4 regions of the Paenibacillus sp. FSL H8-0259 genome follow, and region 3 is predicted to be linked to each of the others. Evidence: riboswitches for the same ligand, from Rfam matches in the RefSeq annotation. Region 3 holds a riboswitch; each other region holds the start of a gene.

Region 1 (3,448 bases), 3.7 Mb from region 3:
GGCACGGCTGGGGAAAGAAGATGCTCCAGTCAAAATCGTTGAATTCGGCGATTACAAATGTCCGGCTTGCGCCCAGTTCACCGGGGTGATTAAACCGCAAATCGTTCAGGAGTATGTCAATCAGGATAAAGCAGCCTTTTACTTCGTCAACCTGGCCTTTATTGGTACGGATTCGAGAACAGCCTCACTTGCGGCACTCTCCGTATACCATCAGAATCAAGAGGCTTTCTGGAAATTCTTCGATGCCATCTATGCTAACCAGGGTGAAGAAAAGGTAGAGTGGGCAACACCGGACTTCCTGGTAAGTCTGGCACAGCAATTAGAACTGCCCATTGACTTCGACCTGCTGCGTAAGGATATTGAAGACAAGACCTACGAAAGCGAACTGGAGAGAGATATCCAGCTTGGCACAGACACCGGTGTAACCAATACGCCATCACTGTTTGTCAATGGAGTCAAGGTGAATGAACCTTTTAATATGGAGGAGATTGATGCTCAAATCCAGGTAGCTGCGGAAGCTGTGGCTGCACAATGAATAAATTCTCTGCATTCTGCCGCCGGAATTGTCTCTACTTGGCCTGGTTCGTCTCGGTTGTTGCTGTAGCAGGCAGTCTGTATCTCAGTGAAGTGCTGAAATATGAGCCCTGCAAGCTATGCTGGTTTCAGCGGATATTTATGTACCCGCAGCTGATTTTGCTCGGAATCGCCACTTACCGGGGGGATAAGCGCATTATCCCTTATGTCCTTCCCTTAAGTTTGATTGGCGGAAGCATTTCGATCTATCATTACGCAGAGCAGAAAATTCCGGCACTCAGCAAGGTGCTTCCATGTACAATCGGTGTGCCGTGCAACACGGATTATCTGAATTATTTCGGATTCATCACCATCCCGCTGCTGGCACTCATTGCGTTCGCATTAATCACAATTCTGCTATGGACAGGGCGTAAAGAGGATGCAGCTGAGTAAGAAGCCGTCAGGCAGAATGAAGAGTAACTATTTCCCTTAAATTAAGTGTAAATTATTATGCAGAAACGCTGTAAAATCACGCGATAAAGGGATAATGAAAGAGAATGAAAGATCAAGACATACCGGATCATGGATTTGGTTGTTTTGGTTGTTTTTCATTCTTTTTTCATTTGTTTCAACGCTTTACGGAAGAGGCATTGTAGATTAATATTAGTCCTTGTGAGAAGTTGAATATGCGCTGAATTTTCCGGAAGGAAAAACGGGGGAACCAAACTTGGCCGAGTGCCAACGGGGTGAATCGGAAGCGGGTCAGCAGACTCGAAAACCGTAGGGCTACCACAGCCCGAATCCGCCAGCTAACCTCGTAAGCAATAGTGGGATAATGACCATGCACTCAAGGCATGCGGATCATTTCCGTATGCTTATTTTTGTGCCTGCATTTATGAAATCCACTTATGAAAACAGCGCGCGGTACTGCCGTTTCAACTTAACAAAGAGAGGAACTGTTACTACAATGGTAAGCAAGGTAAAACGACTATTGATCGGGCGTCCGATGAAGTCGAACGAACTCGATCATGAAAAGTTATCCAAGGTGAAAGCACTGGCTGTCCTGTCTTCTGATGCGCTCTCGTCTGTAGCCTACGGAACAGAACAAATCTTAATCGTACTTGTGGCCGCAGGTTTCACAGCTATCTGGTACTCATTGCCAATTGCATTAGCCGTATTGGGCCTGCTGGCCATCTTAATCCTGTCTTATCGGCAGACCATTTTTGCTTATCCGCAAGGCGGGGGCGCCTATATTGTTGCCAAAACCAATCTCGGGGTTCATACCGGCTTGCTTGCCGGCGGCTCTTTGCTGGTGGATTATATTCTTACGGTGGCGGTAAGCGCCTCGGCGGGAACGGATGCGATCACATCAGCGTTCCCGGGTCTTCATAATCATAGTGTACTCATAGCGGTTACTGTCATTCTGCTCTTAACGATTGTCAATCTGCGGGGTGTTACTGAATCTGCTTCATTCATAGCCATTCCGGTATATCTGTTCGTCGTCTCCATCTTTGTACTGATTATCGCGGGAGTCTTCAAGTATGCAACCGGCGGTGCTCATGCCCAGGTTCCTGAGATCGGCTCGGCGGTATCGAACGTCAGTATGTTCCTTCTGCTTAAGGCCTTCAGCTCCGGCTGTTCGGCACTGACCGGGGTAGAAGCGGTCTCCAATGCGATCCCTAACTTCAAAGCACCGGCTGAGAAAAATGCGGCTAAAACGCTGATGCTGATGGGTCTGATTCTCGGGGCTATGTTCACGGGGATTACGCTTTTGGCTTATTGGTACGGTATCATGCCGGACGAGAAAGCAACGGTTGTGTCACAGATTACCGAGTCTACCTTTGGCCGCGGCGGTTTGTACTTCTTCATCCAAGGCATCACCGCAGTAATCTTGTTCCTGGCGGCGAATACAGCGTATTCGGCCTTCCCGCTGCTGGCGTTCATGTTCGCCAAAGACAAATATTTACCCCACGCCTTCATGGTGCGCGGAGACCGGCTGGGATTCTCCAACGGCATTATTTTCCTCGGCGTAATGTCGGCTGTGCTTGTAGCTGCTTTTCACGGAAATACCGAAGGGTTGATTCCATTATACGCCGTTGGGGTATTCATTCCGTTTACCCTTTCACAGCTTGGCATGATGGTCCAGTGGTACAGAACCAAGCCTAAGGGCTGGCAGAGCAAATTCGCTGTGAATACAGTAGGCATGCTCACAACCTTAACCATTACGCTCATCTTCATTATTACTAAATTCTCGAGTGTATGGATGGCCTTCATCTTCCTGCCGCTTGTAATCATCGTGTTCCACCGGATTCACCGCCATTATATGAATATTGCCGATCAGCTGCGTATTTGTCCGGCTACGGATAAACCTTGCATTAAAGGAAGCACAGTGGTTGTACCTGTTGCCGGTGTCACCCGTGCAGTACTGCATTCGATCAGCTATGCGAAGTCATTGACTGAGAATGTAGTGGCTGTATATGTCGGATTCGATGAAGAAGAGATTCACAAAATGGAACAGAAGTGGGAAGAGTGGAACCCTGGAGTGCGCCTGATTGTACTCCGCTCTCGTTACCGCAGCATCATCCGCCCGCTGGTGAAATTCATCGATACGGTGGAGTGGAAAACCGCTTCTACAGACCACATTACTGTACTCATTCCGCAATTTGTTACGAAGCATTGGTGGCAGGCGATTCTGCATAATCAGACCAGCTTGTTTATCCGCTCTTATCTGATGAATCAGAAGGATATCGTTATAGCAACTGTACCGTATCATTTGCACAAATAGACATACCCTTTATATGTAAAACGGCTGTTTCCGCAGGTTGCGGGAATAGCCGTTTTTTGTTATGCGCAGGGTGAGTATAAATGGAATCAGATAATTTAGTTGACATAGAGAATGAGAATCAATATCATCAGTTTATGTGAGGCGAAGGCC
Region 2 (3,448 bases), 1.4 Mb from region 3:
CCAGGGCTCCCGCTTCCGCCGCTCCGGCCAGCTGGACAATCTCCGCATTCGCTCTCCCTTTCGCCAGCTCAGCTTCCGCCGTGGCCAGTCCGCGCTTGGTCGTTGTCGCTGCCTCGGCTTCCGCCTCAAGAATCTGCCGCTGCTTGGCGGCTTCCGCTCTCATGACCGTAGCCTGGTTCTCCGCCTGGGCAGGCTTGATCACCGTTGCCTCCAGCTCCCGCTGTCTCAGCTCGACTTCAATTTCCCGGACTGTGCGGTTGGCCTCCGCTTCCATCTGCGTGATTTTGACCTGTTCGGTAACGAGCGATTGCTTAATTTTGTTCTGCTGCAATTCATACGCAAGATCCGCCTGTGCCTTCTTCACTTCTGTCTCCAGCTTGAAATCCGCCTGCTTGATGTTCAGTTCCTTCTCAAACAGGGATTCCTTCGCGCGGGCGGCGGTTCCCGCTTCAATGGTGGCCTGATGCGCATTGGCTTTGGCAATGGAGGATTCCTTCTCCGCCTCGGCCTGCTTGATCTGAATGTCGCGTTCCGCTTCCGCCTTGGCAATGCTGGCATCGCGGCGGATGCGCTCAATTTCCGGAACCCCCATATTGTCGATATACCCTTTGTCATCCGTAATTTTCTTGATGGTGAAGCTGACGACCTCAAGCCCCATCTTGTCGAGGTCCTCCGAGCAGGTCTCCCTCATCTTGCTGTTGATTTCATCAGGCGTCTTGAGGATGGATTCCACCGTCAATTGCCCGATCAAGCCGCGCAGGTGGCCCTCCACCGAATGCAGGATAATCGTCTCGCGGTCTTCTTCCGGCCGGTCGATGAACTGCTCACTGGCCGTCAGAATAGCGGTGGGATCGCTTTTGATTTTTATCTGGGCGACCGCCTCCAGGTTGAGCTTGATGCCCTGCCGGGAGAACATCGCCTGCGCCGGAATGACATCGAAGCTCATCAGCATCATCGAGATGGTCTTATTGTTCTGGAAGCCGGGGATGACGAACGTACCGCCGCCCTGCACCACTCTTTTACCGCCGAGACCGTATACAATCATCGCCTGATTGGGCGGGACTTTTTTATAAGCGGTCACTATACTGAACAAAGCCAGCAGAATAACAACAACAATGCCCGAGATTAAATAAAGAATAACCATTTGGTCCGACACTCCCCGTCATTTATAATTCTCCGAATTCCCTCTCGAAGAGGGTTACTTCCGCCATTCCCTTATCCACCTTCAAAATAATCACCCTGTCGCCCCTCACAAGCTGCTGGCCGCTTGCTGCCCGCACTCCAATGGAGCGCATCGTTCCGTGCAGCACATATTTCATTTCCCCGGCTGCCCCATCCGCTGCAGGTACACTGATGTATCCAAGCTGCCCTGCCTGCTCATAATCCAATTCATTCATGCTGCTGTCATACCGGGTCATCACCCGGGCCAGCACTGCATACATCAGACAACCTGTCAGCAAGGCAATCATGGTGCAGATCAGCACTACTGCAAGCACGCCCATTCCGCTGAAGCGGATAAGCACATAACCGGAGCCGCCCCAGACTGTGACAAACACCATCAGCGGGAGTATAGGCACAAAGCCCGGCCCCCCGGCGTCACCGCCCCCCGCATGCAGATGACCCGTCAGGCCATGTCCGTGAAGTCCGCCGCTGAGGAGCAGGAGCAGTCCGACCCAGAAGCACACGATAAATATAGTTAAGATAACGATCACCTCCTTAGGCAGTTCAGATCACATTATAAATACACTTTCCCGTTGTTATATGAATTGTTATTTTTGATTCAGACCGTCTTCCCTGCTGCTGCACAGCAAAAAGACCACAGCAGCAACAGGGCTCTCCGTGGTCGGTTAATCGATCATGGCGCTCATCCTCTCTCTTCGAGGCTTACGGGGTTAGCTGACGGATTCGGGCAGCGAGATTGCCCTACCTTGCCGGAGCACCGTTACAGCATGCAGCAAGGATTCACCCCAGGTGAGCGGCCGCTATCTGAGCAAAAGCCGTAATCACCGTTGGTTCCCCCGTTCCCATTACTGGAATTCAGCCATTTGAGAACAGTTAAATTTCATTCGGTTGTTGATTTGAATCTTACGCCTGCAGCCATTTAATGTAAAACGCTGCGGTTGACAAAAGAAGCCAAAAATGCCGTCCCTGCATGAATGAAGGCGTATTCTTTGCTTTCGTTCTTAAGCGGCCGATGATTTACTCCTTTTTGCTCCGTTTCTCTGGAGCAGTGCTGTTACATAGCAAAGAGGCTGTCTAGTAAGCAGTGAATCTGCTTACTAGACAGCCCCGGCCGGCAAATATTATCAATACAGTATAATTTCTTTATCGTTTCTGTGCTTCCAGCTCCCGCGTAAGCTCCAGCGCTTCAATACCGGCCAGCAGTACTATGCCAATTCCGTGAGTATCGTTGAGCTGCCAGGTGAGCTGCTCCTTGTAATAGAGCTTATTGAAGGAGTAGCCTGATCCCCGGCAGACGCCGTAGACATTCCCCTGCTTGTCGATGCAGTATTCGGCAAGGGCGTGCCAGCCGCGTATTGCCGCAGCGGCGTAGGGGTGCGGCTTGAGCAGCCAGCCTCTGCGCACCCCTCTAGCGAAGGCATACACGAACATTGAAGAGCAGGATGCCTCCGCATAGGATTCAGCATCCGTCAGAACTTGATGCCATAGCCCTGCAGCATCCTGTAGCCGCAGATACCCTTCACACAGCTCCCGGAAATAATCCAGCAGCTCCGGCTGCTGCGGGTGCTGCTCCGGCAGAATCTCCAGCAGCTCGGTCAGTGAGAACAGCACCCAGCCGTTGCCTCTGCCCCAAGGCACACCGTTCGGCTTGCCGAATTTATAGTCATAGACATGGTGCATAATGCCAAGCTCCGGCTGGAACAGCCGCGCGCGGTAATGCAGAAACTGGGCCACGGCGTCATCCAGATAGGCAGCATTGCCGGTCAGCTGATAGTACCGGACCAGAAAAGGGGTGCTCATATACAAATCATCACACCACATTGTTCCCTGCATGAAATCGGTCGTGCCCCGGGTGCGGTAGAGCGCACCCGCCTCGTCACGGGACTGTGTCCCTTGAATGTAACGGGCAATGTATTCTGCCGCCCCGGCTGCTCCAGGCAGCGGCTGCACGCTGTGCGCTGCCAGCATCGCCGCACCGAATGAGCCGCAATCATCCAGGGAGTCGATTAGCGCCAGCTGCTGATTAATTCCCGGAGCGCCGTAACGGCCCGTGTCCCAGAGTGAATATTCATGAAGCCGTGTGCACTGCTCAATATGGCCTCTGGTATAAGCGGTGTAATGGGAATCATCCAGCACTGTCCCTGTGCACAGCAGCCCGTATAACGTCACGCCCAGCGGATAATTCCAGCGTCCGTACAGCGTGCTCTCCAGATACGGCCTGACCGCTCCGCCGGGGCGGTCTACCCGCCAGAAGCAGCTCTCCGCC
Region 3 (3,448 bases):
GCTATCTGGATGATTTCATCGCGAAAGTGCACATGTGGTGTTCCGGAGATACCTCAGAAAGTAAGACGATAGATGAAAGGAAGGCTCTGTATGCTGAAATCAGCAAGGAGACGGCAAATATAACAGATTACGAAATTAATGAAATGAATAAAATAAACGCTGATGAATACGAAGTGGTAGTGGACAGGTCCTGGGATAACGGGAGTGATGATACCGCTGTCTATTCAATGATTAAAATGATGGGATATGGAAGGTGGATGACCTGTAGTGATGAAACGGGCTTATAAATAATGCTGTTCTATAGAGTGATCACAAACCACCCTAAACTGGTTAAACCCCCGCAGATAGTGTACCTTAGTAATATTAGTAATTAGGAGTGGTGATTTTTTGTGAAAAAAAGTAGACAAACCCCCGTGCTGGTCGTGGTCTCCATCCTGCTGATCATTATCAGCAGCCTGATCCCGTCGGACAAATCAACCTGGCTGGGAGCACTGCAGACCATCTTGCTGGGCGTCGGGCTGCTCGGATGCTGCATGGCTTTTTGGCGGTTCGCCAAGGGCGGCAAGGGCAAGCGCTGATTTCTGGCACTGGAACAGATAGCATAGCATTAGCAAATGGAGAGCCGTGGCGGATGCTGCGGCTTTTATTAATATGTACGACGTCAGCGGATTTACTCTATGCAGCGCTTGCTACGCGGACTGAGAGGACCTTATTTTGTGAAAAAGCCTGCTTTTTTGCCCGTTGCGGACTCAGGCGCGCTTATATTGTTCGAAGGAGCTCAAAATGAGGCGAAACTGGTTAGTTAAGGTCCTCTGAGTCCGCATGGATCGCTGATTCGACTGATTGGGCGAAATAACGGATCTACAGTCCGCATGGATCGCAGTGGCATGATTGAGTCTATTGTTGCAGGCCTAGCCATCTTCCCTATTATCCCGCCGACGGACGCGGGACAGCTGGCCGCGCAGCAGCCATCTGTTCGCGAATCCCTCTGAGCTGCGCTTTCAGCTCAGGAACGCTTCGCTGCAGGATGAGGCAGATCTCGGGCAGCGGCAGCTGGATGCCGTACCATAAGGCGCTGGCGATCTGATCCTCCCAGGTGAGCAGGGCAGAAGAGCAGCGGCCGCGGTCTTGAGCAACCAGCGAGCATTGCCGGATGCATTCCCTGTAGGCGGCAAGGGAGTAAGCATCTGCTTGGATGCTGCCCTTGAGCCAAGGCTCATAGAGTGCCGCGAATGTAGCAATTGCGGCTTGATCGGCGCGGGCGCCCTTCTCCAGCAGGAGACAGCTTAGCGCATAGATGGTTCCGCTATATTGCTCAATATAGCTGGTGAATCCGGCAGCGGGAACTGCATTGGACGATAATGGGTCTGGCATGTGGACACGTTCCTTCCTGAATGTGGGCGATTTATAGTTTGGATATGTAGTTGATAGGTTTGCCGAAATGCTGATCCGCCGGAATAAGTGCGCAAAAAACCGCAGACAGAGGAGGACCTCTGCTGCGGTTTTGTTACAGGCGTAAGAAGCCTGGGGCAAAATCGTGGCGGATCAAGATCTCTCTCTTTACGCTTACGGGGTTAGCTGTCGGATTCGGACGGTGAGAGTCGCCCTACCTTTTGAGACTGCGTAATTGAAGTCTCCTTCGGATTCACCCCAAGTAGGCCTGCGGCCTGATGGTTCCCCCGTTTTCCGCTTGGCGGAAATTCAGCGTGCATTCACATTATCGCTGGTAACTTTCAACACGAATCATACCCTTTCAGGATTGTCTTTGTAAAAATGGAAAAGAGTGCTTCTGCGCCGGATTTGCAATAAATTGCTGCTTCGCGAGGAATATTGGAGACTAAAACCATATATGTGGCCGATTATCATCCGTTTATCTCGCTCAATCGCCGTTTTTTATTTTTGGGAGGCAGCGGTGAGGGAACTCCGGAAATATTAATGCGTTAGACCGGAAACGCCGTCGATATTGATTTTTTGTGAAATGGCGTATTAGTGAGTAATCGGGAGATAATGAGAGATTGAAGATGAAGTAAGCGTTACCCGTCTGGCAAATAGATTCGTGAATGTGTTATTAGAGTAATTATGGCGGTTTACAATTTGTACCTGAGTTAGAGCCTGATTCTACGAAAAGTGTACCTTTCTAGCCGCACAAACCATACATCCGGGAGGGCCTAATTCCCGCTTCCCGAATGCTTGACTTGGACCCTACTCCAGGGATTATTATTTGAATCTGTAAGGGCAGACGGTCAGTAAATTACCAAGACTGAAAGCCAAACTAAGAAGCTGGATTAAGAAGCTAGATTAGGAAGGAGGCCAGCAGCCAATGGAGCCTGTTTTTACGATCACCGAGGTAGCAGAGCGGACAGGACTCAGCCAGGATACCATCCGCTATTATGAGAAAATCAAGCTCCTGCCCCCGGCAAGCCGCAAGGAGAACGGCCAGCGGGCATACAGCAGGCGTGAGCTGGACCGGGTGCATTTCGTCGCTATTCTCAAAAGAACCCATATGCCACTGCGCACCATTCAAGAATATATCAGGGCTTCAGCGGAAGAGGACTACGAGGAATGCTACAGTGTGCTGGACAGGCATAAAACGTTGATTGAAGAGCAGCTCACGGAACTTACGGCGGCACTGGAGCTTATGAAATACAAGCTGAAGAACTTCCGGGAGCTTAAGGACGGCAGGTTCATCGCGGAAATGGAACAGAGGAGGAACGAGGAATGAATACTGGGTTGAATCAGGACACGAACAAAGAGTTGAATCACGCGAAAGTTAAGCAGCACCCGATTCCTTCGGGGTTTGGGCCGGACACTACGGCAGAGCAAGTAATCCAAGGCCATAATCTGAGCGGTAAAATAGCGGTCGTGACCGGCGGCTACTCCGGCCTGGGCCTGGAGACCACACGTGTCCTGGCTGCCGCGGGGGCCACTGTGATAGTTCCCGTTCGGACACCGGAGAAGGCCCGGCTTGCCCTTGCCGGGATTCCCGGTGTCGAGCTGGAGGCGCTGGATTTGCTGGACCCGGCATCTGTGGATGCCTTCGCGCAGCGGTTCCTGGACTCCGGCCGGCCGCTGCATATGCTGATTCACAGCGCAGGCATCATGGCCTCGCCGCTGGCCCGCGACAGCCGCGGGTACGAAGCGCAGTTCGCGACCAACCATCTGGGGCATTTCCAGCTGGCGGCCCGGCTCTGGCCGGCGCTGGTGCAGGGCGGAGGCGCGCGGGTAGTCTCCGTATCTTCACGCGGCCATCGCATTGCCGGTGTTGATTTCGCAGACGTGAATTTTGAGCGTAGAGCCTATGAGAAATGGACAGCCTACGGCCAGTCGAAGTCCGCCAATGTGCTGTTCGCCCTTGAACTGGACAAACGCGGGCAAGCACATGGTGTCCGGGCATTCTCCGTGCATCCCGGCAGCATCCTGACCGATCTGGCCCGGCATCTGTCGGATG
Region 4 (3,448 bases), 3.0 Mb from region 3:
AATGAAATTTCCCTGGTGAAATCCTATTTATTCATTGAGCAAGTCCGTTTTGGAGACAGGTTAACTGTGGTGTGGGAGATCCAGCCCGCTCTCCGTTTCAAGCTTCCTCCGCTGTCCATCCAGCCGCTCGTTGAGAATGCAGTAAGACATGGATTGCTGAGCCTGGCGAAGGGCGGCGAACTGGTGGTGCGCATATATCAGGCGGAAGCTGGCGCCTGTGTACAGATTATAGATAATGGCAAAGGGATTCCGGCTGCCGAGATTGAGAACCTCCTAAGCCTTACCCGGCATAACACCGGGGGAATCGGCTTAAGGAATACCAACCGCCGCTTGGTTCAGCGGTATGGCCAGGGTCTTCTTATCCAGAGTGAACCGGGCAGGGGCACGACAGTATCGTTCATGATTCCTCTTGATAATCATCCGGTATCTTAGTTCCAAATGGATTTCACCACCTCATAAATCACGTCTAATGTCCGCGCATCTGGGCATTACTCCCGATACCTCGGTTACGCGGGGGCAGTGGCTGAGTCTAAGCAAAATGGACAAGCTCAAACCATGAAGCTGCCGCTCATTGAATTCGGGCCGGAATGTATTTATTGCACCTTCAAGTGGTTAAGATGATCCGCAATCCGGTTAAGCTCATCGGCAAGCGCCGCCAGGGAAGCAACAAGCAGCTGCTGTCTGTCCGGCTTCTTCGGCTCGGCGCTGATTTTCTCCATTGGCGGAGGAGGTTGCAACTCCTTCTTGTCCTCTTTGCCATACATCGGAAAGCCGTCTTCAATCAGCAGACGAACAATGGTACTGAGATGGTAACGCTCTGCACGCAGTTCACTGATCCGCTTCAGTAGTTTCAAAGTTTCATAAGGGTAAAGCACCTGGTCTCCCTGACGGGTCGCGGCTACAAAATAAGAGAAATACTCTAGCCATCTCTTCACTGTGGTCGGAGGTAATTTCGATATCGTGATCAATTCCAGCTGCGTGTAATGGCGAACCATAACATCTCTCCTCTTTCTAGTGGACTTATATATTTTAATGGTATTCACGTTCCACGAAATAAATGTATAAAATCACCTATTTGCTGGCCAACTGCCTGCGAGGGCAGTTGGCCGTAGATCCATCCGGATATTGTCCTCGATCCTGCCTTGACCGGCCTCCAGAAACTTGCCGTAATATTTGAGTGCTTCTTCATGAAGTGCGTGGTACATATATTGCTCTCCAGCGTGGGCCCTCCGCCGCCAAATACTTATGCACCGGGCCGATCCACTGGATATTGCAGTCCCGCCGGACCCGCCGGTTTCGCCGGAGGCTTGAGGTTACCCTTCCCTCACTGTTCAGTTCCTTGAACAACCGATCCATTCAAAGTCATAAATGACCGCACCATACTCTGCTGCAATTTCCTTCGTGCGGTCTGTCGAGCTGGGCGAGCACAGCACCACTGGAACAAGCTACGATCACAGCCTTCTCTACAGATAAAGCGTCCAATAACAGCTTCAAATCTTCACATTGTGTGTCTACGATCCGGCTAATCTCCACATCCATTTTCCCCGATTGCCCGTTCCCTCTTAGATCAAATACGATCACTTTCGCACGCTTGCTGAAATAATCCGCTTGCGGCTCAAACAGATGATGGGAGGTCGAATAATCATGAATAAAAACAATGGGCAGACCGCTGCCCGACATCTCGTAATAGAGCGACGTTCCATTCACTTCAATATGCGGCATAAACAGTGCATCCTCTCATGAACGCTTGCGGGGTTAGCTGCCGGATTCGGGCCCTGAAAGTAGCCCTACTCGTCTATCCCGAGATTCACCCCATATAACCTGGTTCCCCCGCTTCCTATAAGGAATTCAGCGATTAAGTATTATTTTGCAGACGTTTCCTGACTTTCTTCCCTCAGGACCTTCAGATCATCCTGTACGCTCCCCTTCCACAAGGGGACTCCTGAACGGTAGGCTGCCCGGCCATTTAAATGGCCTGCCACCGGTGAAGTGATGAATACAAAAACAATCGCCAGCAGCAGCTTGACATTAACCGTTCCGTCTTTAAACCAAAAGTACAGGAAGCCTCCTGTCAGCAGACACAGCACCCCGAAGGTTGCACTTTTGGTGGCCGCATGTGAACGCAGGTACACATCAGGCAGCCGGACCAAGCCGAAGGCACTTAAGCCGCAGAAGACTGCACCCATCACCACAAGAATGGAGCTAATCAGTTCACCTGTCATTCGGGTTCCCTCCATCCTCTATAACGGCTCCCCGTTCAATATATCTGGCCAGTGCCGTTGTTCCAATAAACGTCAGAATACCGATAACCAGAATAACTTCAAGAAAGTCCTGGGTATCCAGCAGCATACAGAAAACAGTGATCATTGCGAGTACATGAATGCCTATCGTATCGAGCGCGGCAACCCTGTCTGATCGGGTTGGCCCTTTCAGGAGACGGAACAGGCATGCCAGCATCGCCAGCGCCAGAATGATCATTGCCACGGTTAGCATAACTTGGATCATTACCGGGTCACCTCCATAATCGCTTGTTCGAAAGTGCCTCTAATCTGCGCGACAAGCAGCTCTGCATCTTTAATATCAAGTGCATGAATGTACAGCGTCCTGCCATCCTTCGAAACATCAAGAGTCAGGGTTCCCGGCGTCAGACAGATCAGGCACGATAACAGCGTAACCTCCCAAGCCGAGGTCAAGGCAGTCTCATAAGCAAAGATACCGGGACGTATAGCCAGCTTTGGACGGATGATATGGCCGATGACCACGAAATTCGAGACCGTAAGTTCACGGGCAAAGATCAGCAGAAGCTTCAGTATAGCCCATATACGTATGAGATAGAATGGCCGGGTCCGGGCCAGGGATTTCGTCAAAATCAGCAATAATATAATACCGATGACGTAGCCGGCTATGAAGCTTGAGCCAGAGCCATCGTTATTTATCGCCATCCACAGAAAGGCAATCAACAGATTTAAGAGGAATTGTAGGGCCATCTTCTCTACTCCTTCATTATGGCTTCAATGTACCGCGCAGGTGACGCCAAAACCTCGCCTGCCTGCGATACATAAGCATAGACGGACTCGGCACCGACCCCCATAGCAATCACAAGCAGCAGGAGTCCGGCGGCAATAGCCGATGCAGCCTTCAAGTTCACTCTAGGCAATTCATTCACCGGTTCATTTCCCCAGAACGCCAGCCTGAACACCTTCATCAGGGAATACAGCACCAGTAAGCTCGATCCTAGTCCAATTAAGGACAACGTCAGCATTCCCTCAGCCAGAGCTCCGCGGATGATCAGAATCTTGCCGGCAAACCCGCTCAGCGGCGGAATACCTGTCAGGGCAAGAGCAAGGATAAAGAACATCCAGCCGATGAACGGATACCTTTTAATCATCCCGCCTATACTGCCTAGCCGGTCAGTTCCGGCTGCGGATATAATCATCCCGCCCAGAAT

The links. Region 3 has a riboswitch for cyclic di-AMP ahead of NSU01_RS02995 (hypothetical protein). Riboswitches for the same ligand answer to the same signal wherever they lie in the genome.
Region 1: it holds a riboswitch for cyclic di-AMP, as region 3 does, so the genes downstream of both, NSU01_RS18745 (APC family permease) here and NSU01_RS02995 (hypothetical protein) in region 3, are expected to answer to the same signal.
Region 2: it holds a riboswitch for cyclic di-AMP, as region 3 does, so the genes downstream of both, NSU01_RS09090 (hypothetical protein) here and NSU01_RS02995 (hypothetical protein) in region 3, are expected to answer to the same signal.
Region 4: it holds a riboswitch for cyclic di-AMP, as region 3 does, so the genes downstream of both, NSU01_RS25375 (alpha/beta hydrolase) here and NSU01_RS02995 (hypothetical protein) in region 3, are expected to answer to the same signal.

Annotation. Positions count from the first base shown of each region.
Region 1 is NZ_CP150147.1:4,440,817-4,444,264, reverse strand. It holds gene NSU01_RS18755 (DsbA family protein) at 1-535, shown strand, start outside; gene NSU01_RS18750 (disulfide oxidoreductase) at 532-966, shown strand; cyclic di-AMP (ydaO/yuaA leader) riboswitch at 1,193-1,352, shown strand; gene NSU01_RS18745 (APC family permease) at 1,481-3,298, shown strand.
Region 2 is NZ_CP150147.1:2,135,850-2,139,297, reverse strand. It holds gene NSU01_RS09095 (SPFH domain-containing protein) at 1-1,144, opposite strand, end outside; gene NSU01_RS09090 (hypothetical protein) at 1,167-1,712, opposite strand; cyclic di-AMP (ydaO/yuaA leader) riboswitch at 1,867-2,053, opposite strand; gene NSU01_RS09085 (glycoside hydrolase family 88 protein) at 2,326-3,448, opposite strand, start outside.
Region 3 is NZ_CP150147.1:695,725-699,172, forward strand. It holds gene NSU01_RS02985 (hypothetical protein) at 1-287, shown strand, start outside; gene NSU01_RS02990 (hypothetical protein) at 390-578, shown strand; gene NSU01_RS02995 (hypothetical protein) at 928-1,374, opposite strand; cyclic di-AMP (ydaO/yuaA leader) riboswitch at 1,548-1,717, opposite strand; gene NSU01_RS03000 (MerR family transcriptional regulator) at 2,321-2,722, shown strand; gene NSU01_RS03005 (oxidoreductase) at 2,719-3,448, shown strand, end outside.
Region 4 is NZ_CP150147.1:5,887,666-5,891,113, forward strand. It holds gene NSU01_RS25365 (histidine kinase) at 1-432, shown strand, start outside; gene NSU01_RS25370 (MerR family transcriptional regulator) at 594-995, opposite strand; gene NSU01_RS25375 (alpha/beta hydrolase) at 1,363-1,722, opposite strand; cyclic di-AMP (ydaO/yuaA leader) riboswitch at 1,730-1,864, opposite strand; gene mnhG (monovalent cation/H(+) antiporter subunit G) at 1,863-2,222, opposite strand; gene NSU01_RS25385 (Na(+)/H(+) antiporter subunit F1) at 2,212-2,505, opposite strand; gene NSU01_RS25390 (Na+/H+ antiporter subunit E) at 2,505-2,987, opposite strand; gene NSU01_RS25395 (Na+/H+ antiporter subunit D) at 2,993-3,448, opposite strand, start outside.